3 regions of the Brevibacillus sp. genome follow, and region 3 is predicted to be linked to each of the others. Evidence: predicted binding sites of a transcription regulator. Region 3 holds the regulator's gene; each other region holds the start of a gene.
The links. Region 3 encodes CtsR, which represses protease genes until heat stress. Its sites were predicted from a motif close to ATGGTCAATAAAGGTCAAACA; they were not measured.

Region 1 (6,635 bases), on a different contig from region 3:
CCGACTACAGCGATGACCAGTTTTTCCCCAGCCCCTCCGCCTCCGGTGCTTCCGCCGCCGTTTGCATTCGATTGTGGTGCGCTGGACTGGCCGCCCCCGCAGCCTGCAAGCAATGTCCCCAGTGCTACGGTAGCAGCCAGGATCGACAGTGATTTTTGTTTCTTCATAGCGAAACATCCCCCTCTTTATTTACGTGCAAACTATGAATCACTCTTTTATTGTAGGATATTTTAGAAAATTTGCAATAGAAATGATAATATTTTGGTTGTTTTATTGTGGAAGTTTATATTCCTGTATGGTATATTTTCTGAAAATTAAATAAAATAGCCACACCCGTGAAAGGTGCGGCTTCTTTTTTGGTAAATATTTGTTACTCTTTGTATTTTTGGGAATACGCTTTGCACATAACGTATATAGCCACTACCACAAAGCCAACCAGCAACGCTACACTGGCAAACGTGGTTCCTTGCATTTTTGTAAGTCCCCTCTCGATTGCGCCTGCTTTTTCTCTATTATACGAGAAGCCACAGGGCAATCACAACGGAGGAATCATCCAAAGCGTTACTTGTTGATCTCGGTAGTCAGTTTGTATGTCCATGTTTTTGCATCGTAGGACACTTTTGCACCAAGCTCTTCCGCGATGAACACCAGCGGTACCAATACGCCACCAGTCACGGGACGCGGCGGGTTTGCTACACGGGTTTCTTTTCCGTTTTTGTATGCAAACGTGTTGTTTTCATACATGCGCAGGCCGTACTTGTTGTCTTTGGAAACCAGCAGCGATTTGGTTGTGGAATCCCAAGCAGCTGCACCGCCCAGTGCGACTGCCAAAGTGCTTGCATTGACATAAGCTACCCCGTTCTCGGTCACGATGTCCTGAGGAAATGGCAGCTCTTTGCCGTTAAGTTGAACCGTGATTTTGATTTGTTGTTTGGCAGGTGCCGTTTGAGCAAAAGCCGCTGTTGCAGCTACGCTTCCGGTCAGCAAAGCAGCTGTCAGCATCAATGTGGAAAACTTGCGAAGCATAATAAACACCCCTTGATTGTTATGAAATGAATTCCAATTTTGTGTTTTTCGACACAAATCTTCATATTCCTCCTTTTTTGTTCCATACTTTTCCTATGTAAAGGATTAGCCAATTATGCCAAAACTATGGGAATCAACGCATGCTATCCCGCGAACAAATGTTTTTGTGCACAACCTGTGGATAAAACTGTGGATAATTATAAAGATGGGAGAGTGCCTTCATGGCAGGCGAGCGATTTTTTCTGATATACCAGGAAGCCAGTGACGAAGAATGCCTGTTGACGATCCAGCCGTACAAAAATCAGCAGGAGCTGGCAGAAGCCATCAATCACTTATCGGCCTTGCAAATAGACGAGTACACGATCATCAAAGGGAAAAAAATGAAGGCGACGCTCAAGCTTGCCGTGGATCTGGCGGAAGCGGAGGACACAGAGGAAGAATGAAATCATTCGTTCCGCCATAGGTTTAGAGAGAGACAATTTGGCAACCATGGTAGGGAGGGCGTGCACTTATGTGTTTGACCTTCATTGACCTTTTGTGTATGATAATCTTACAAAGAGAGGAGGAAGACTAGATGCACATGAATTTGATTCCAACCGTCATTGAACAGACAAACCGCGGTGAACGTGCTTACGATATTTATTCGCGCCTGCTCAAAGACCGCATCATCTTTCTGGGAACTCCCATCAACGACACGGTAGCCAACATTGTGGTGGCCCAGCTGTTGTTCCTTCAGGCGGAAGATCCGGAGAAAGACATTCATCTGTACATAAATAGCCCGGGCGGTTCCATCACTGCCGGCATGGCGATTTACGATACGATGCACTTCATCAAACCTGACGTTTCCACCATTTGTATCGGAATGGCTGCTTCCATGGGAGCTTTCCTGTTGGCTGCCGGAACAAAAGGCAAGCGCTATGCCCTGCCGAACAGTGAAGTCATGATTCACCAGCCTCTGGGCGGTGCACAAGGTCAAGCAAGCGATATCGAAATCGCGGCAAAACGCATTTTGAAAATGCGCGACCACTTGAACACCATCCTGGCTGAACGGACAGGACAGCCACTGGAGCGCATCCAAAAAGATACGGATCGCGACAACTTCCTCTCCGCTGCGGAAGCAGTAGAGTACGGACTGATCGACAAAGTGATTACTTCCGAGCCATCTGCGAAAAAGTAACGACTTTCGTCACAAAAACACTCGTGCCAACGACTGGCCGAGTGTTTTTTGCATCTACTTCACAATTCCTCCAACTGGCTGACATACACAGTCAAGCTGTTGCCCGGATTTCTTTCCTGATGAATACGCGCTGTGGACGTCTTCTCATCGACAGAGTCGATCCATACCGATTCACCCTGGTATTCTACCTTTATTTTCTCAGGAGAATAAAGGATTGCCTGCGCTCTTGTCAGATCCATGGCTTCGTCCCTCTTATCGCTCGTTTTCTAAGGCTTGCTGCGCGGAGCTTGCCCCTGTCATCGTATCCACGCTGGTTTCTTCGATCAGACCGTTCTGATCAGAAACGATTCCGCCGCCAAGCCCTTCATTGATCATCCGGTCGATGTCCATGTCATAAGAATCCCGGCCTTCGTTGCAGCTATCCTGACACGTGTCACGATTGCTCATGAGTCATTCCTCCTTTTTGCGCTCTACATTGTTTAGCAATACCCTCCGTTCACGAAATTGATGCATGGGCATCTGTACAAAAAAAGACACTCCCCTTTCGGGACAGTGTCTTCATCCATCTGTCTACTCTTCCTTGCTTACCAACGTCGAGAGGCTCGATACTGCCTGGGAGGCATCCGGCCCTTCCGCCAAAATGGTAATCTCCGTTCCGGAGCTGATCGCGAGGCTCATGATACCCATGATGCTTTTCGCGTTAACTTTTTTGTTGCCTTTTTCTACGAATACTTCCGATACAAAGCGGTTGGCCTCCTGCACGAAAAAGGCAGCCGGACGAGCCTGCAAACCGGTCTTCAACTGAACCACAACCTGCTGTTGAACCATGAATGGACCTCCTTACTTGTAGACTATTATCCTTTAGTATAGCATGCAATTACATCGAAAGATTTTGTTTTTCTCGTATTTTGTCAGCGATTTCATTAATTTTTCGCAAGCGGTGATTAATTCCCGATTTGCTGACAACTCCACTCGGGACCATTTCCCCCAACTCTTTCAAATTGATATCGGGGTGAGCCACGCGAAGCTCCGCCACTTCCCGCAGACGTCTGGGCAAATTCTCCAGCCCCATTTCCTGATCGATGAGCTGAATGTTTTCCATCTGTCTTGTGGCAGCGTTTACCGTTTTGTTGATGTTGGCAATCTCGCAATTATGCAGCCGGTTTACAGAGTTTCGCATGTCCTTGACGATCCGGACATCTTCGAAGTACAAGAGAGCCTGATGCGCACCGATAAGACTTAAAAACTCGGTAATTCTCTCGCCCTCTTTTATATAGAGGACGTACCCTTTTTTCCGCTCGATGCACTTGGCATTTAGTTTATACCGATTGGCGATCTTGGTCAATGCTTCGCAGAAATCCTGGTAGGAAGTGAATATTTCCAGATGGTAGCTGGACGCTTCCGGGTGATTGACCGATCCGCCCGCCAGAAAAGCTCCACGCAGGTAGGCGGCCCGGCAACACGACTTTTTCACGATTTCAGGAGCGATCCCCGGTACGAACGAGAGACTGCTGTCCATGATCGCCAGGTTTTGCAAGATCTCATTGGCCTGGTTGGGTATACGCACGATGTAGACGTTATTCTTTTTCAGACGCATTTTTTTGCGGACGAGCAGCTCACAGTGCGTCTGAAACAGCTTTTTGATCAAGGTGTAAATCCTTCTGGCAATCGCCGCGTTTTCCGTCGTCACATCCAGCACCAGGCGTCCTGCCCCGAACTGCAAGCTCCCATTCATGCGGATCAAGGCAGACAATTCGGCCTTGTTGCAGCAATCGGCGCCCTCCATCATGGTCAGTTCTTTCTTGGTATGTGCGGCGAATGACATCGAACTTCACTACTCCTTCTCTATCTTCAGCACCTTTCGTCTGCGCTTGACGAGTGAAACGACTTGCTTGCTTACTGCATGCGCATCATGACGCAGGTAACCGTCCTCGAATGTGACCAGCGGCTTTGCAACAATATGCAAGCCGAGCTGACGCAGCTTTTTCAGATCGCACGGGACGGGAGCAGCTCCTTTTTCCGCGTATTTCTCCAATACGTGGTTCGGCAGCTCTGCTGAGTTGACAATGATCGTATCTAAAAATGATTCGTTAACATGTTCGTACATAACCTGCACATGCTTGGAGGCGGAAAAACCGTCCGTCTCTCCTGGCTGTGTCATTACATTGCAAATGTAAATCTTTGGGGCCGTAGAGCGTCTGAGCGCAGCAAACAAGCCTCGCACCAGCAAATTGGGCAGTATGCTCGTATACAAGCTGCCCGGGCCAATCAAAATGGCATCCGCCTCGGCGATGGCCAAAAGAGCTTCGCTCAGCGGCACAGCATCCACAGGATCAAGGAAAACCCGTTTGATTTCCTTGCCCGTCAGCGGTATTTGGGATTCGCCCACCACGATGGAGCCATCCGTCATCTCCGCTTTCAGACGAATGGATTGCGTAGATGCAGGCAGTACATCTCCTCGCACTGCCAAAACCCCGCTTAACGTTTTCACTGCGGTCACAAAATCTCCCGTGATTTCGTTCATCGCCGCAAGTAGTAGATTTCCCAAATTATGCCCTGCTAATCCCGTGCCTGAGGAAAAACGGTACTGCATGACTTTTTCCATCAACGGCTCCGTATCGGCCAAAGCAGTCAACACATTGCGAATGTCTCCCGGTGGCAGCATATCCATTTCCTCGCGCAGACGTCCCGAGCTTCCCCCATCGTCTGCTACGGTTACGATCGCTGTGATATGCACCGGCTCATGCTTCAGACCGCGCAAAAGGACGGACAGACCCGTTCCTCCGCCAATGACGACAATTCGTAATGGCCTTGACTGTAGCCTCCCCATTCCCTTAGTAGGCATATGTCACCTCATTATTTCTGATACAAATAAACAGGTGGCTATCTCATGTGCATCGTCTTGCTTTTTCTTCCTGCCATCCTATGCTCACTTGTTCTTTTCCATGTCTCGATGACTGACACGGATGGTAAAATCTTTTCCGAACGTCTCCCCCAAATGCTCGGCGATGGCGACTGAACGGTGTTTTCCTCCCGTGCATCCGATGCCGATCACCAACTGGCTTTTCCCTTCCCGCTGGTAATGCGGCAACGTATACGCCAAAAAGTCCGTCAGCTTCTCGATGAACTCTTTTGTTTCCTTGTGTTTCATCACGTAATCAGCCACTTCTGGATCACATCCGGTCTTGGGCCGCAATTCGTCCACGTAGTGAGGGTTTGGCAAAAACCGGACATCAAACATCAAGTCCGCGTCAATCGGCGTACCGTATTTAAAGCCAAACGACAATACATTGATCGTAAGGGGTGATCCTTGTTGTGCGTATTGGTTGATGATTTTTTCACGAAGCTGTGCCGGCTTCATTTGACTCGTATCGATAATCTGATGCGCCCAGCCCTTCATTTCCTGCAACAAGCGGCGCTCAGCATGTATTCCTTCCAGAGGGGAACCGTTCGGTGAAAGCGGATGTCTGCGACGGGTTTCCTTGTAACGGGAAACCAGCGTTTGATCGTTCGCATCGAGATAGAGGATGTGGTACGACAATCCCTCCATCTGCTCCAGACTCTCGATCGTTACGGACAGACTTTCGAAAAACTCCCGTCCCCGCAAATCGATAACCAAAGCGACACGCTCAATACTCCCGCCAGACTGTTTGACCAACTCGGCAAATTTGGGAATCAGTACAGGGGGCAGGTTGTCGACGCAAAAATAACCCAAATCCTCCAAGCTTTGTACAGCAACTGTTTTTCCCGCACCTGACATTCCGGTAATGATCAGGAGATTAATGGCCTTGTCGTTTCCCAATTCCGTCACGCAACTCGCCTCCTACGATTCTGACAATAGCATACCATAATCACTGCCCTATTCGCACCTTTTTGGGCGCTTCCCCACTTTTCCCATCTGTTTTTCCAAAGCGTACAAGCTGTTTTTGGACAAAAAAAGATGCGCGACTGCATTCTCAGCCACGCAACAATGTTTATATAGATAAGGGGGTCAATTCATTGTCTTTATCTTACCCTTGAATTATTTCACCCATGTTACAAGCACGTTAAGAGATTGTGACATTTTGTTCCTTTATCTTTTCGTTCAGCTCTTCCACGTAATGTTGCGCGGATTGAGCAGCGATCGAACCGTCTCCGGTCGCGGTTACGACTTGACGCAGCATTTTTTCACGAACGTCGCCGGCTGCGAACACGCCTTTTACTTTTGTGTACATTTTTTCATCAGTCAAAATGTAGCCAGCGTCATTGGTGATGCCCAGCGAACGGACGCTTTCTGTCAGTGGGTCCATACCTACGTAGATGAACACGCCATCTGTCGCAAACTCGCTTTGCTCACCTGTTTTGGTGTTTTCCAAAAGAACGGATTGAACTTTTCCTTCACCGCGAATTTCTTTGACGGCGGAATCCCAGATCACTTCGATCTTTTCGTTTT
Region 2 (6,635 bases), on a different contig from region 3:
CCATGGTAGCAGGTCCGTGGGTAGCGCTCGTGGCAGGCTTGATTACCAACCTGATCAACTCGATCTTCAACCCGGTTTATCTTCCCTTCTCCCTCGTTTCCATGGCAGTAGGCTTGGCAGCAGGCTTCCTTTCCATGAAAGGGATGTTCAAGAAGGTTTGGAAAGTAATTATCGCGGGCATTATCCTGGCATTCGTCTCTACTATTATTGCGGCTCCGATCACTGTCATTTTGTTTGGCGGCGTTACCGGTTCGACTGGCGGAGCGATTACCGCTGTCTTGCTGGCATCCGGCCAACAAATCTGGACGGCTGTGTTCTCCACACAGTTCATTCAGGAAATCGGCGACAAGCTGCTGTCGGCATTCATTTGCTTCCTGATCGTTCGCAACATGTCTGACCGCTATTTGTCCAAGCTTAACTACGGACAAATTTACATGAAAGACTAAACGTGATTCATCGCTGTCTGGTTCTTTGGGCATCTGTTCGAGGAGGCCAGGCAGCGATTCATTTTACCCCATGGAAGAGGAGGTAAGGATTATGTCGCAAGCTGCCAAGACCAACTACATCCTTAACTTGTATCCCACAACGAAGCTGTTGTTTACTTTGTTCATCGCGCTCTCTGTCTTCATCGTCCCAACCTACTGGTACGCTTATGCGATGCTGCCAGTGTGCCTGATCATCGCCATCGCGGCGGGGCAGGGCAAGGAATTTATCACACTCGTTCGCAACGGGCTGTTGATTCTGCTCGTGTTTATCTTCCTGATGCAAGCCTTTTTCTATCCGGGCGCGCAAATTTTGTGGCAAGCAGGCATTTTGAAAATCACCCAGGAAGGCATTTTGTACGGCTTGAATATGACTTCGCGGATTTTGGCGATCGGTTCGGCGTTCATCCTGTTTTTCCGCATTACTTCTGTCAAAGACTTCGTGTATTCGCTTGAAAAGCTGGGTCTGCCTCCAAAAGGGGCTTATGTCGTACTGGCGACACTGCAAATCATTCCGGAAATGAAAAAGCAGACGAGTGTCATTATGGATGCGCAAAAAACGAGAGGTGTGGAAACGGAAGGGACGATGATGGTGCGGGCAAAAGCGTTTCTCCCGACAATCAGTCCGCTGATCCTCTCTTCGCTGGCAAGCACGGAGGAAAGAGCGATTACATTGGAATCGCGCGCTTTTTCTGCGCCAGTCAAGAAAACACACCTGTACGAAATATATAAAACCAAGCATGACACGGTCGTGCGGATCGGAATGCTCGTTGCCTTGCTGATTCTGATTGCGGGGAGGATTTTGTTATGAACAGCGTAATCAAAATATCCAACATGAGCTACAAATACCCGACGGGCAAGGTCGACGTCCTGAAAAACATCAACATCGAGATCGAAAAAGGACTGCTGTACGCTGTGGTTGGCCCCAACGGCGGAGGGAAAACCACGTTTTGCAACGTCCTGCGCGGGTTCATTCCGCATTTTTATCGGGGGGACTTGCGCGGCGAGGTGCTCGTCAACGGGAAAAACATCGTCGAGAGCACATTGGGCGAGTTGTCGTTGTCTGTCGGCTTTGTCTTCCAAAATCCGTTCATTCAAATCAGTGGCGTCAAAGAAACCGTGTTCGAGGAAGTCGCCTACGGACTGGAAAACCTCGGGGTGCATCCTGACGAGATTCGAACGCGAGTAGAAGCGATTTTGAAGCTGGTCAAGATCGAGCATCTGCGTGACAAAAATCCGTTTGAACTGTCCGGCGGTCAGCGCCAGCGCGTCGCTTTGGCCTCGATCATCGTGATGGAGCCGGACATTTTGGTCATCGACGAACCGACCTCGCAGCTAGATCCGCAAGGTACGGAAGAAGTTTTCGAGATCATCCAGATCATGAAGGAAAAAGGCAAGACGATCATTCTGGTCGAGCACAAAATCGAACTGATTGCCGAATTTGCGGATCGCGTCATTTTGCTGCACGATGGCGAAATCGTCATGGAGGGCACAACGCAAGACGTCCTCTCCGATGAAAAGGCGCTCTCCTACGATGTCATGCTTCCGCAGTACGCCATGCTGGGACTGGAGCTGAAAAAACGCGGAGTGCCGCTGCGCAAAATCCCGATTACCGAAGAGCAGGCCGTCGAAGAAATGAACTGGTGGATGGCAGAAAGGGGAGTTCGCATATGAGCTTCATTTCCTTGAAAAATATCACTTTCGCTTATCCGAACGGACATACAGCGGTAGAAAACGTTTCCATGGAGATTGGCAAAGGCGAGACGGTCGCCATCGTCGGCCAAAATGGCGCGGGCAAAACGACGGCGGTAAAGCTGATGAATGGCTTGTTGAAGCCGACCAAAGGCGATGTTATTATTGATGATTGGAATACAAAAGAGCATACGACCGCGCAAATTTCGCGCAAGGTAGGCTACGTGTTCCAAAATCCGGATGACCAGATCTTCCATAGCGATGTTTACAGCGAAGTCGAGTTCGGGCCAAAAAACCTCGGCTTGTCTGTAGAGCAAACGAAGGAAAATGTCATGAAAGCGGCGAAACTGGCTGGGATCGAGCCGTACTTGCAGGAAAACCCGTACAATTTGCCGTATTCCATGCGCAAGTTCGTGACCATGGCGGCAGTAGTGGCGATGGATTGCGATGTGATCATTCTCGATGAGCCGACCGCAGGCCAAGACATGCAGGGGATGCAACGCATCTCTTCCCTGATCGCCGCCTTGAAAAGCGAAGGCAAAACCGTCATTACGATCACGCATGACATGGAGTTTGTCGTGCAAAATTTTGAGCGTGTCATCGTCATGGCCCACAAAAATGTAGTAGCGGATACGAACAAGCGGGACATTTTCTGGAATCACGCGATTTTGGAAGAAAGCATGCTGAAGCAGCCGCACATTAGCAGATTGAGCCATACGCTCGGCTTGCCAAAGCAAATTTTGACGATCGAAGAATTTGTAGAGACCATGCTGTAAAAAGCGGCTGGGGAGGTAGCACGTTGTGAAAATCGCAGTAGTAGGAAGCATCAATATGGATCTCGTCTCCCACGTCCACCATCTGCCCAAGGCAGGAGAAACGATTGCAAGCCATGACTTTATGCTGATTCCAGGCGGAAAAGGGGCGAATCAGGCAGTTGCTGCCGCACGTCTGGGCGCGCACGTATCCATGATCGGAATGGTGGGCGAGGATGAAAATGGCACCATCATGCTTGCGGGCATGACAGAGGCGCAGGTTCATGTCGAAGGAATCAAGCGCGCGGGTACGACTGGCATGGCCTTCATCAATGTCAGCGATGACGGGGAAAACAACATTGTGCTGGTTCCCGGAGCCAATGCACAAGTGAGCATAGAGCACATCGATGAGAACCTGTCGATTATCGAGCAGAGCGACGTCGTGCTGTTGCAGCTGGAAATCCCGCTCCACGTCGTGGAATACGTCGTGAAAAAGGCAGCTGCGCTCGGCAAGCTGGTCATTTTGAATCCGGCTCCGGCAAAGGCACTCTCGCAGGAACTGTTACAGCATGTGCACACCTTGACGCCGAATGAAACGGAGCTGGCCATTTTGAGCGGTCTGCCCGTCACGACGCCGGAAGAAGCCGGGGAAGCGGCGAGAAAGCTTTTGGCAAGCGGTCCGAGACGGATCATTGTCACCCTGGGCGAAAAAGGCGCGCTTTTGGTCACGGAGGAGAAAACCGTGCATGTGCCTGCTTGTCGGGTCGAGCCAGTGGATACGACAGCGGCAGGCGATTCGTTTACCGCAGCTTTTGCCGTGGGCATGGCAAAAGGGATGTCGGATGTGGAAGCAGCCGGATTTGCCAGCAAAGTGGCTGCGATCGTCGTGACCAGACGCGGGGCGCAGCCATCGCTGCCCACGCTGGCAGAAGTAGAGGCGCACTCCTTTTAGCGAGCGTCTGTACCTTTCTATCATGTCATGGACGAAAACGAAAGAAAAAGCAAACGTGTTTTGGAGCGCAATGTTCCAAAGACGCGTTTGCTTTTTGTTTTTAGGAACGCTTCTGCAACAGCTCCAACACCCACTCGCACCAGGCGATATCTTCTTTCATGCGCCGTGATCCCCATGAAAGCAGCAAATAATCCCCAAATTCGGGATGGTTCGGATGGTCGGGCGGATACGAATGTTCGGCAGAATCACTCTCGTACTCCTTTAAGTAGTGCTCGTACATGTCCAAATGCTCGCGACATTGCTGGATGCGCTCGACAAACATCGTAGAGGCCGCTTTTTCGTCCGCCAATCCGAGGCAGTACGTTTTCAGCACCAGCTCGTCACGCAAAACAGGCTCTGCTGCCGGCTCGCTAAGCCAGACTTTTAGTGCAATCTGTCCTTTTTCTGTAATGGAATACACTTTTTTATCAGGACGATCCGTCTGGTGGATGCGAGTGAACTCCAGATAGCCCTCCTGTTCCAGCTTCGCCAGCAGCGGGTAAATTTGGCTGTGCTTGGCCTGCCAAAATGGTTGCAGCTGGAGCATCAAATCATAGCCGGAGCTTGGTGTGCGGGCAACCAGCCCGAGGAGTCCATACGCGAGTGTGTTCAAAGTGAAAAGCCCCCTGACTTTAGCGAATATCAACCTCATTATAGGAAGGGTTTTCTGGCGAAGCAAGAGAGAACCTGCGTCCTGTATAGCTTCTCCCAAGCGAAAGCAGAAAATCCAAAGTTACCCTCTTGAAAGTCAAAGAAGGTCAAACTATAATAAAGTCATCGAAGGTCAGAAATGGTCAAACAACCGTTGACCTGTCGAACACACAAATAAGAAAAAATCCAAAAGCATGATTTTGGGGGTATGAAACATGCAATGTGAAATCTGCAAACAACGACAAGCAACTGTGTCCGTCCATATACGCGTGCAAGACAAGCAGCAAGCCTACAACCTGTGCCGGGAGTGCAATGCCAAGCTCGGCAGCAAAATGGGAGTAGGGATGGGCTTCAGCCCGTTCTCTTCCTTCTCCGGTCTGGACGACTTCCTGCAAGGCTTCGCACAAGCGCAGGCCCATGCAAAAGGCGGTCAACAGCCGAACATGAAGGGACAGGCGACAACTGCGGACAGAGGCGGCCTTCTGGACGAACTGGGGCGCAATCTGAACGATGCGGCCCGCGCAGGGCTGATTGATCCGGTCATCGGACGCGACCAGGAAATCGAGCGTGTGATCGAGATTTTGAACCGCCGCAACAAAAACAACCCGGTGCTCATCGGGGAGCCGGGTGTAGGGAAGACGGCAATTGCCGAAGGTCTGGCCTTGCGCATTACGGAAGGTCAAGTGCCTGCCAAGCTGAAAAACAAGCAAGTGTACGTGCTGGACGTGGCTTCCCTGGTCGCAGGCACGGGGATTCGCGGACAATTCGAGGAAAAGATGAAGCAAGTGATTGCCGAGCTGCAATCGCGCAAAAACGTCATCCTGTTCGTGGATGAAATTCATTTGCTGGTGGGAGCAGGCTCTGCGGAAGGCTCGATGGACGCCGGAAACATTCTCAAGCCTGCCCTGGCGCGCGGCGAGCTGCAACTGGTTGGGGCCACTACCTTAAAAGAGTACCGCGTCATTGAAAAGGATGCCGCGCTGGAGCGCCGCTTGCAGCCTGTGATGGTCAAAGAGCCGACAGTGGAGGCCGCTATCGAGATTTTGCAAGGACTGCGTCCGAAATACGAAGCTTTCCACCAGGTCGCTTACTCCGATGACGTGCTCCGCGCCTGCGTCGAATACTCGCATCGTTACATCCAGGATCGCTTCCTGCCTGACAAGGCGATCGACCTGATGGATGAAGCCGGATCGCGGCTGAATCTCCGCTCTTCTGCGGCAGATACGAGCCAGCTGCATGAGCGTCTGGCGCAAATTAACCAGGAGAAAAAAGCAGCGACCGAGCAAGAAAATTACGAGCAAGCTGCCCGCCTGCGCGATGAGGAAGCGGAAATTCTCGGCAAGCTGGATCAGCTTGATGGGGCCGCTAATCGCACGAAAGTGGAAGTATCGGATATTCAGGAGATGATCGAGCAAAAAACAGGCATCCCTGTCCGCAAGCTGCAAAGCGACGAGCAGGAGCGGATGAGAAATTTGGCTGCTCACCTGGAAGCCAAAGTCATCGGGCAATCGGAAGCTGTCGCACAGGTCGCCAAGGCGATTCGCCGCAGCCGCGCCGGGTTGAAGCCGAAAAATCGGCCAATTGCCTCCTTCCTGTTCGTCGGACCGACTGGCGTAGGGAAGACAGAGCTGTCCAAAGCGCTCGCCGAGGAGCTGTTCGGCACGAGAGAATCGATGATTCGCCTCGACATGAGCGAATACATGGAGAAGCATTCCGTCTCCAAGCTGATCGGTTCGCCTCCAGGCTATGTGGGCCACGAGGAAGCGGGACAGTTGACCGAGCGAGTGCGCCGCAATCCGTACAGCATCATTTTGCTGGATGAGATCGAAAAGGCGCACCCGGACGTCATGCACATGTTCCTGCAAATTTTGGAGGATGGCCGCCTGACAGACAGCCAGGGCCGTACCGTGAGCTTCAAGGAAACAGTCATTATCGCAACGAGCAATGCCGGAGTGGCTGAGCGCAAAAAAGCGTTAGGCTTCGGCGCCGAGGAACAGCAGCCTGGCACTGTGCTTGATTCGCTGGGAGCGTACTTCAAACCGGAATTTTTGAACCGCTTCGACTCGA
Region 3 (6,635 bases):
GTTCCAGCTGCCGCAGCCAGGGCATTTTCCCATCCACTTAGGCGATTCATAGCCACATTCTTGACACGCGTATTTCGTTTTATACTTTGACATAATCGCACCCTCACTTGGAATTTCTTTTCTACTTTTATCATAGTTACGCATTGAAAAAAAGAATACCTCCCAGAACAGGAGGCATTCTTTGCTATTTTGCTTACGATTTGGTTTTTTCCAGTCGCTTGACAACCAGCTTGCCATCTTCGGCTTCGATGTTGACCGTATCGCCTTTGCTGATGTTGCCTTTGAGCAGTTCTTCCGACAAATTGTCTTCGATATGGCGCTGGATGGCGCGACGCAACGGACGCGCACCGTATGCCGGGTCGAAGCCCTCTTTTGCCAGCAGCTTTTTGGCTTCCTCGGTCAGTTGGAAGTCGATGCTCTGCTCTTTCAAACGCTTGCGCAGCTCGTCGGTCATCAAGGACACGATTTGCTCGATGTGCTCCTGCTCCAGAGAGTGGAACACGATCACTTCATCAATACGGTTCAGAAATTCAGGGCGGAAGCTCTTTTTCAGCTCATCCATGACTTTGTCCTTCATATCCTGATATTTCTTCTCGGTGTCGTTGGTAGTGAAACCGAGTGTCGTATTTTTCTTGATCATGCTTGCACCTACGTTGGAGGTCATGATCACGACGGTGTTGCGGAAGTCTACTGTGCGTCCTTTGGAATCAGTCAATCGGCCGTCGTCCAGCACCTGGAGCAAAATGTTGAATACATCCGGGTGCGCTTTTTCGATCTCATCCAGCAGGATGACCGAGTAAGGCTTGCGGCGCACTTTTTCCGTCAGCTGACCGCCCTCGTCAAAGCCTACATACCCTGGAGGAGCCCCTACGAGACGTGCTGTAGAGTGTTTTTCCATGTACTCGGACATGTCGACGCGGATCATGGCGTCTTCATCTCCAAACAGTGTCTCAGCTACAGCGCGAGCGAGTTCGGTTTTCCCTACACCTGTAGGGCCGAGGAAAATAAACGAACCGATTGGACGTTTCGGGTCCTTCAAGCCAGCGCGGGCACGGCGGATCGCTCGGGAAATCGATTTGACCGCTTCGTCCTGGCCGATAACACGGTCGTGCAAAATATCTTCCATTTTCAACAGGCGCTCTGTTTCTTCTTCCTTCAGCTTCAGCACCGGAATACCAGTCCAGCTGGCTACCACAGTGGCGATGTCCTCAGGAGTTACTTCCATGTTCAACTGGCCTTGACGCTCTTTCCAGTCTTTTTTCGTTTTGTCGAGTTCCTCGCGCAGCTTCTGCTCCTGATCACGGAGTGCAGCAGCCTCTTCAAACTCCTGCGATTGCACGGCAGCGTCTTTTTCCTTGCGCACTTCTTCCAGACGCCCTTCCAGCTCCTTGAGGTTAGGCGGGACGGTGAACGATTGCAAGCGCACTTTGGAAGCCGCCTCATCGACGAGGTCGATGGCTTTGTCAGGGAGGAAACGATCGGTAATATAACGGTCAGACAGCTTCACTGCCTGCTCGATAGCTTCGTCGGTAATTTTCACACGGTGGTGGGCTTCGTAACGGTCGCGCAAGCCGTGCAAGATGCGAATCGCGTCCTCGGCAGTCGGCTCATCCACCTGAATCGGTTGGAAGCGACGCTCCAGCGCAGCGTCTTTTTCGATGTACTTGCGGTATTCGTCCAGGGTGGTTGCCCCTACGCACTGGAGTTCACCACGAGCCAGCGCCGGCTTGAGAATATTGGAAGCGTCGATTGCGCCTTCCGCCCCGCCAGCCCCGATCAGCGTGTGCAGCTCATCGATAAACAGGATGATGTTTCCTGCCTGGCGAATTTCGTCCATGATTTTTTTCAGGCGGTCTTCAAACTCACCGCGATATTTGGTTCCCGCCACTACTGTTCCCATATCCAGCGTCATGACGCGCTTGTCGCGGAGAGTTTCGGGAATCTCGTTGTTCACGATTTTTTGAGCCAGACCTTCTGCAATGGCCGTTTTCCCCACACCAGGCTCCCCGATCAAGACAGGGTTGTTCTTGGTGCGTCTGCTAAGTACCTGAATCACACGCTCGATTTCTTTTTGGCGGCCAATGACAGGATCAAGCCCGCCATCGCGTGCAATCGCAGTCAAGTCCCGTGCCAGACCGTCCAGAGTAGGCGTATTCGCTGCCGGATTGCCGCCGGAAGGCTGATGCGACGCCATCATTTCGGAGCTTCCCAGCAATTGCAGCACCTGCTGGCGCGCCTTGTTCAGACTGACTCCCAAGTTGTTCATGATTCTCGCAGCGATGCCTTCGCCTTCGCGGATCAGGCCGAGCAAAATGTGCTCTGTTCCTACGTAAGTATGGCCGAGCTTGCGCGCTTCATCCATGGACAGTTCAATTACTTTTTTCGCACGAGGTGTATAGTTTGGGGTGTAATTACTACCGGACTGCTCTGTTCCCCGTCCGATCAACGACTCCACTTCGCTCTGGATTTTATCGAGACCAAGCCCGAGCGATTGCAATGCCTTGGCAGCAATACCCTCGCCTTCCCGAATCAGTCCCAGCAGTACATGCTCAGTCCCAATATCCTTGTGGCCGAGACGCACCGCCTCTTCCAGGGCAAGCGCCAGTACCTTTTGTGCTCGTTCTGTAAAACGTCCAAACATCATATCGTACACCTCCGTGTAACCATGTTTTTTCTCTATAGGTTAACTGCTGTGATGCCTTATGTCTGAGAAACAATCAAGCTGAGCCCGTCGTACTGAGCCTCTCCCGAATCAGCCGAGCCCTTCTCTCGTCCCGCTGGTCTGGCGTCAACTTTTGCCCTGCATGCTGCTGCAAGAAGCCAGGCTGGGTTGTTACCAACAGCTCGTTCATCACCAGTGGCGATACTCCCGAGATAATGCCCAGGTCAATGCCAAGGCGCACATCGGAGAGGCGTTGAGCTGCTTCCTTGGACTCCACAGTGCGTGCATACATCAAGATGCCGTAGGAACGGAAGATGCGGTCTTCCAAAGATATGCGTGTATGCTCCAGCAAATAAGTACGGGCAACGCGTTCTTGCTCGATAATTTGTCTGGCTACGCCATACAGGTTGGAGAGAATATCGCTTTCCGACATCCCGAGCGTAACTTGGTTGGACAGCTGAAACAGGTTTCCTAGTGCTTCGCTGCCTTCCCCGTAAATTCCTCTAACGACGAGGCCAACCTGATTGATGGCCTGCAAAATTCTGCTGATTTGCTGCGTCATCACCAGTGCTGGCAGATGCAGCATGACGGAAGCCCGGATGCCTGTGCCGACGTTGGTCGGACAGCTTGTAAGGTAGCCTCTCGTCTCGTCGAACGCGAAGTTTAAATTTTTCTCGAAAACATCATCTATTTTTGTTCCTATTTCCCATGCTTCGTTCAGGCGAAACCCCGGCAGCAGCACCTGGATTCGAATATGATCCTCTTCGTTTACCATGATGCTGACCGACTCGTCAGGACTCAACAGCACAGCACCTTTTCGCGATTCCTCCGCCAAGTGAGGGCTAATCAGATGCTTCTCCACCAGCACCCGCTTTTCCAACGGGTTGATCTGGTCCATGTTGAGGACTTGAAGCTGCTGGAGCTTGCGCATGGCCTCCGATTCGCTCACTTCCGTCACCTTTCTGACGACTTCTTCCCCTTGCGAGTCTGTCGCCAGTAACGGAAAAGGGTGCTGGCGCAGGTTTCGGGCGATGCGCAGCCGTGTGCTGATGACGATATCGGAATCAGGACCTTCTCCTTTCATCCAATTGCTCCACGGGTTTTGCATAAACTGCTGTTGTGACATGACCAGCTTACCTCCCCTTGTTACGATTGAGCGATTTTTTGTTCCAGCGCACGTATCCGGTCACGCATCTCTGCCGCTTTTTCAAACTCTTCACTGGCGACATGGTTTTGCAACGCACGCTTTAGTTGTTCCAGCTCTTTGCGGATTTTCAACTGTCCGCCTGTGCGCTCCGGAACCTTGCCGCTATGCTGCGTATTGCCATGGATACGGCGGAACAACGGATCGAGTCGATCGCCCAGGAAGGTGTAGCAATCACTGCAACCGAAGCGGCCGCTTTTGCTGAACTGGGCATACGTGAGTCCGCAAGTTTCGCAACGGAGCGGCTTACTGGTGGCAGGCTCGCGTCCGTTTTTTTGCATGGGGTCAAATTTTAACAGTCCTGAAAGGAGATTGTTGATGCTGAAATTGTGAAATCCGGTAAAGACGTCCCCTTTTTCGGAAGCGCATTGCTCACAAATATGGTATTCGGTTTTCTCGCCGTTGACGATTTTCGTCAAGTGCAGTGTCGCCGGTCGTTTTCCGCATTCCTCACAGTTCATTACATCCTACCCCCTAACACATACATGCTTCGCTTACTTCAACAAGATAGCCGCAATCATCTGCTTTAAAATATTTGCCCGCAAACGATCTCGCAATTCAGCATCCAGAGTCAAAACATTTCGTGAGGTTGCGATTTTCATCAAGGTCGCTTCCCTGACATTGACCAGTCCTTCTTCGAACAGCCTTTCCACAATCGCGTTCCCCACACTCTGCGAAATGCTTTCTCCAATCAGTTCCTCGGTCAGCAATTCCTGCAATCGCGCCTTGCTCACAATCTGTACCTTGCGAATGCGGATGTAACCCCCGCCTCCACGCTTGCTTTCTACAATGTACCCTTTTTGTACAGTAAATCGCGTGTTGATGACGTAATTGATTTGCGACGGTACACATTGAAATAAGTCGGCAAGCTCACTACGCTGGATCTCGACCGAGCCATTAGGACTTTGTGTCAAAATGCCTTTCAAGTGCTGTTCAATGATGTCCGAGATGTTACGCAAGTCATCGCCTCCTATTCCATATGTGTCATCTACTGACTTTGACTATCTTTGACTTTAATTATAATGGGTTTATGGCGCCCTTGCAAGTGATCCATACACTTTCTAGTGTGGGCAAAATCCGGTCGCTTGAAACCATGCAAAACAGTCAGGTGGCGAGCCTTTTGTCGGGCATAAGCGACAAGCGTTGCACTCTTTTTACGAAAAATGTCGGGTTGCTAAGTATGAAAAAAACCACTCCCTAAAGGAATGGTTTATGTCAGGCTCTATGATTTGGTGTCGATCGCTGGCAAATGATCCAGCAATTGCGGGAAATCTGTAATGATCATATCGGCTCCATCCAGCTCTCCCGGTTTGGCAAAACCAAAGTCGCAACCGACTGTAAACAAGCCGTTTGCTGTCCCGGCCTCGATATCCGAGTGACGATCCCCCACCATGTACGCGTGCGCGATGTCATAGTCAGAGAGGAGCTTTGCCACCAGATCATTTTTCGAGCGCGTACGGAACCTTCCTGCGGAGTACAAATCCGTCAACAGCGGTTTTAGTCCATACTCTTGGCATATGGCCTCGATGTACTCCTCTTGTCCGTTGCTCGCGACAAACAGAGGAATCCCCTGGGCGTGAAGCTGTTCCAGAGTTGACCTCACTCCTGGGTATAAATCGGTCACTTTTTCCTTCAGCAAGGCAATTTCATTTTCCAGCAAAAAAGTATCTGCGGCGTGGACTGCTTCTTCACTTGCTCCTGGCAACAGCTTTTGCCAAACTTGCTCGATGGTCATTCCCAGTACATTGACCAGGTCTTCCTCGCTCGGCGTCTCGCCTTGCCACAAGCCTGTTTCTCTCAATCGTTCAAACGTCCGCACAAAGGCGGGCGTCGACAACTTTTCCGTTTGCAGCAATGTGCCATCCATGTCGAAGAAAATAGCAAACGGTATACTCATAGGCAACCCCCTGTCAGTGCTTCCGAGAACATTAGTCTGTTTCAGCCTGCACCATGCTCATGTCGTCCAAAATAAATTCGGCGATGCGCTGAGCGGCATCCGGCTTTGATATTTTTTGTCCCATGCGTCGCATATAGTCAACTTTTGATGGACTGTGCAACAATTCATCGATAAAGTAAATGAGCTGCTCCGACAAATTGGCATGTACAGCACAGCCGTTGTTCAACAGGAAGTGGCTGTTCCGTTCTTCCTGTCCAGGCAACGGGTTGTAAATAATCATCGGCACCCGTTTGCTCATGACCTCGGCTGAGGTCAGTCCGCCAGATTTGGTCACGATTAAATCGGCAACCTCCAGATACTCGTGAAAATTGTTGATAAATTTAAGCGGGACTACCTCGTGACGATAGCTTCTGTTCGTCACTTTTTTGTACAGCTTCTCGTTGGTTCCGGTCAACACAAACGTTTTCAGCGGAAGGTTGATCGCTTCCAGCCCATCGAGGACCTTTTCCATCGAACCAAGGCCAAGACCTCCACCAGAGAGAATAATGCATTTTTGCTCCGGTACAAGTCCAAGCTTTTGCCTGATCTCATTGGCGTCGAGTGGAGTGCGGAATTTATGCATAATAGGAATCCCCATGGGAATGAACTTCTGGTGATCTTGTCGGTAAATATCAACCAGATAGTACAGCTGTTCATGCCCAATGAAGTAGTAATTGATATGATGATTAATCCATGACGGGTGGATCGTATAGTCCGTAATGATTGTATAGATCGGCTCGGTCCAGTCATTTCTGCCCTTCAGTACGGACAGCATACAGCTGGCAAAAGGGTGCGTCGCAATAAACGCGTCCGGCTGAACACTGTTAATCAGT

Region 1: a site for CtsR is predicted at 1,541-1,561, ahead of clpP (ATP-dependent Clp endopeptidase proteolytic subunit ClpP). Genes of this name have one in related genera too.
Region 2: a site for CtsR is predicted at 4,698-4,718, ahead of DEP07_RS10990 (ATP-dependent Clp protease ATP-binding subunit). Genes of this name have one in related genera too.

The regions. Positions count from the first base shown of each region.
Region 1 is NZ_DOTK01000083.1:19,433-26,067, forward strand. Features, by position in the region: gene DEP07_RS25275 (branched-chain amino acid ABC transporter substrate-binding protein) at 1-167, opposite strand, end outside; gene DEP07_RS25280 (copper amine oxidase N-terminal domain-containing protein) at 562-1,026, opposite strand; gene DEP07_RS25285 (hypothetical protein) at 1,248-1,469, shown strand; gene clpP (ATP-dependent Clp endopeptidase proteolytic subunit ClpP) at 1,601-2,203, shown strand; gene DEP07_RS25295 (H-type small acid-soluble spore protein) at 2,263-2,442, opposite strand; gene DEP07_RS25300 (hypothetical protein) at 2,456-2,650, opposite strand; gene DEP07_RS25305 (HPr family phosphocarrier protein) at 2,774-3,031, opposite strand; gene whiA (DNA-binding protein WhiA) at 3,081-4,028, opposite strand; gene DEP07_RS25315 (gluconeogenesis factor YvcK family protein) at 4,038-5,048, opposite strand; gene rapZ (RNase adapter RapZ) at 5,133-6,014, opposite strand; gene trxB (thioredoxin-disulfide reductase) at 6,250-6,635, opposite strand, start outside.
Region 2 is NZ_DOTK01000037.1:159,446-166,080, reverse strand. Features, by position in the region: gene DEP07_RS11020 (ECF transporter S component) at 1-446, shown strand, start outside; gene DEP07_RS11015 (energy-coupling factor transporter transmembrane component T) at 538-1,293, shown strand; gene DEP07_RS11010 (energy-coupling factor ABC transporter ATP-binding protein) at 1,290-2,156, shown strand; gene DEP07_RS11005 (energy-coupling factor ABC transporter ATP-binding protein) at 2,153-2,950, shown strand; gene rbsK (ribokinase) at 2,976-3,878, shown strand; gene DEP07_RS10995 (PadR family transcriptional regulator) at 3,979-4,530, opposite strand; gene DEP07_RS10990 (ATP-dependent Clp protease ATP-binding subunit) at 4,784-6,635, shown strand, end outside.
Region 3 is NZ_DOTK01000018.1:533-7,167, reverse strand. Features, by position in the region: gene radA (DNA repair protein RadA) at 1-93, opposite strand, end outside; gene DEP07_RS04440 (ATP-dependent Clp protease ATP-binding subunit) at 194-2,644, opposite strand; gene DEP07_RS04435 (protein arginine kinase) at 2,718-3,788, opposite strand; gene DEP07_RS04430 (UvrB/UvrC motif-containing protein) at 3,809-4,327, opposite strand; gene DEP07_RS04425 (CtsR family transcriptional regulator) at 4,361-4,825, opposite strand; gene DEP07_RS04420 (HAD-IA family hydrolase) at 5,089-5,763, opposite strand; gene DEP07_RS04415 (MGDG synthase family glycosyltransferase) at 5,795-6,635, opposite strand, start outside.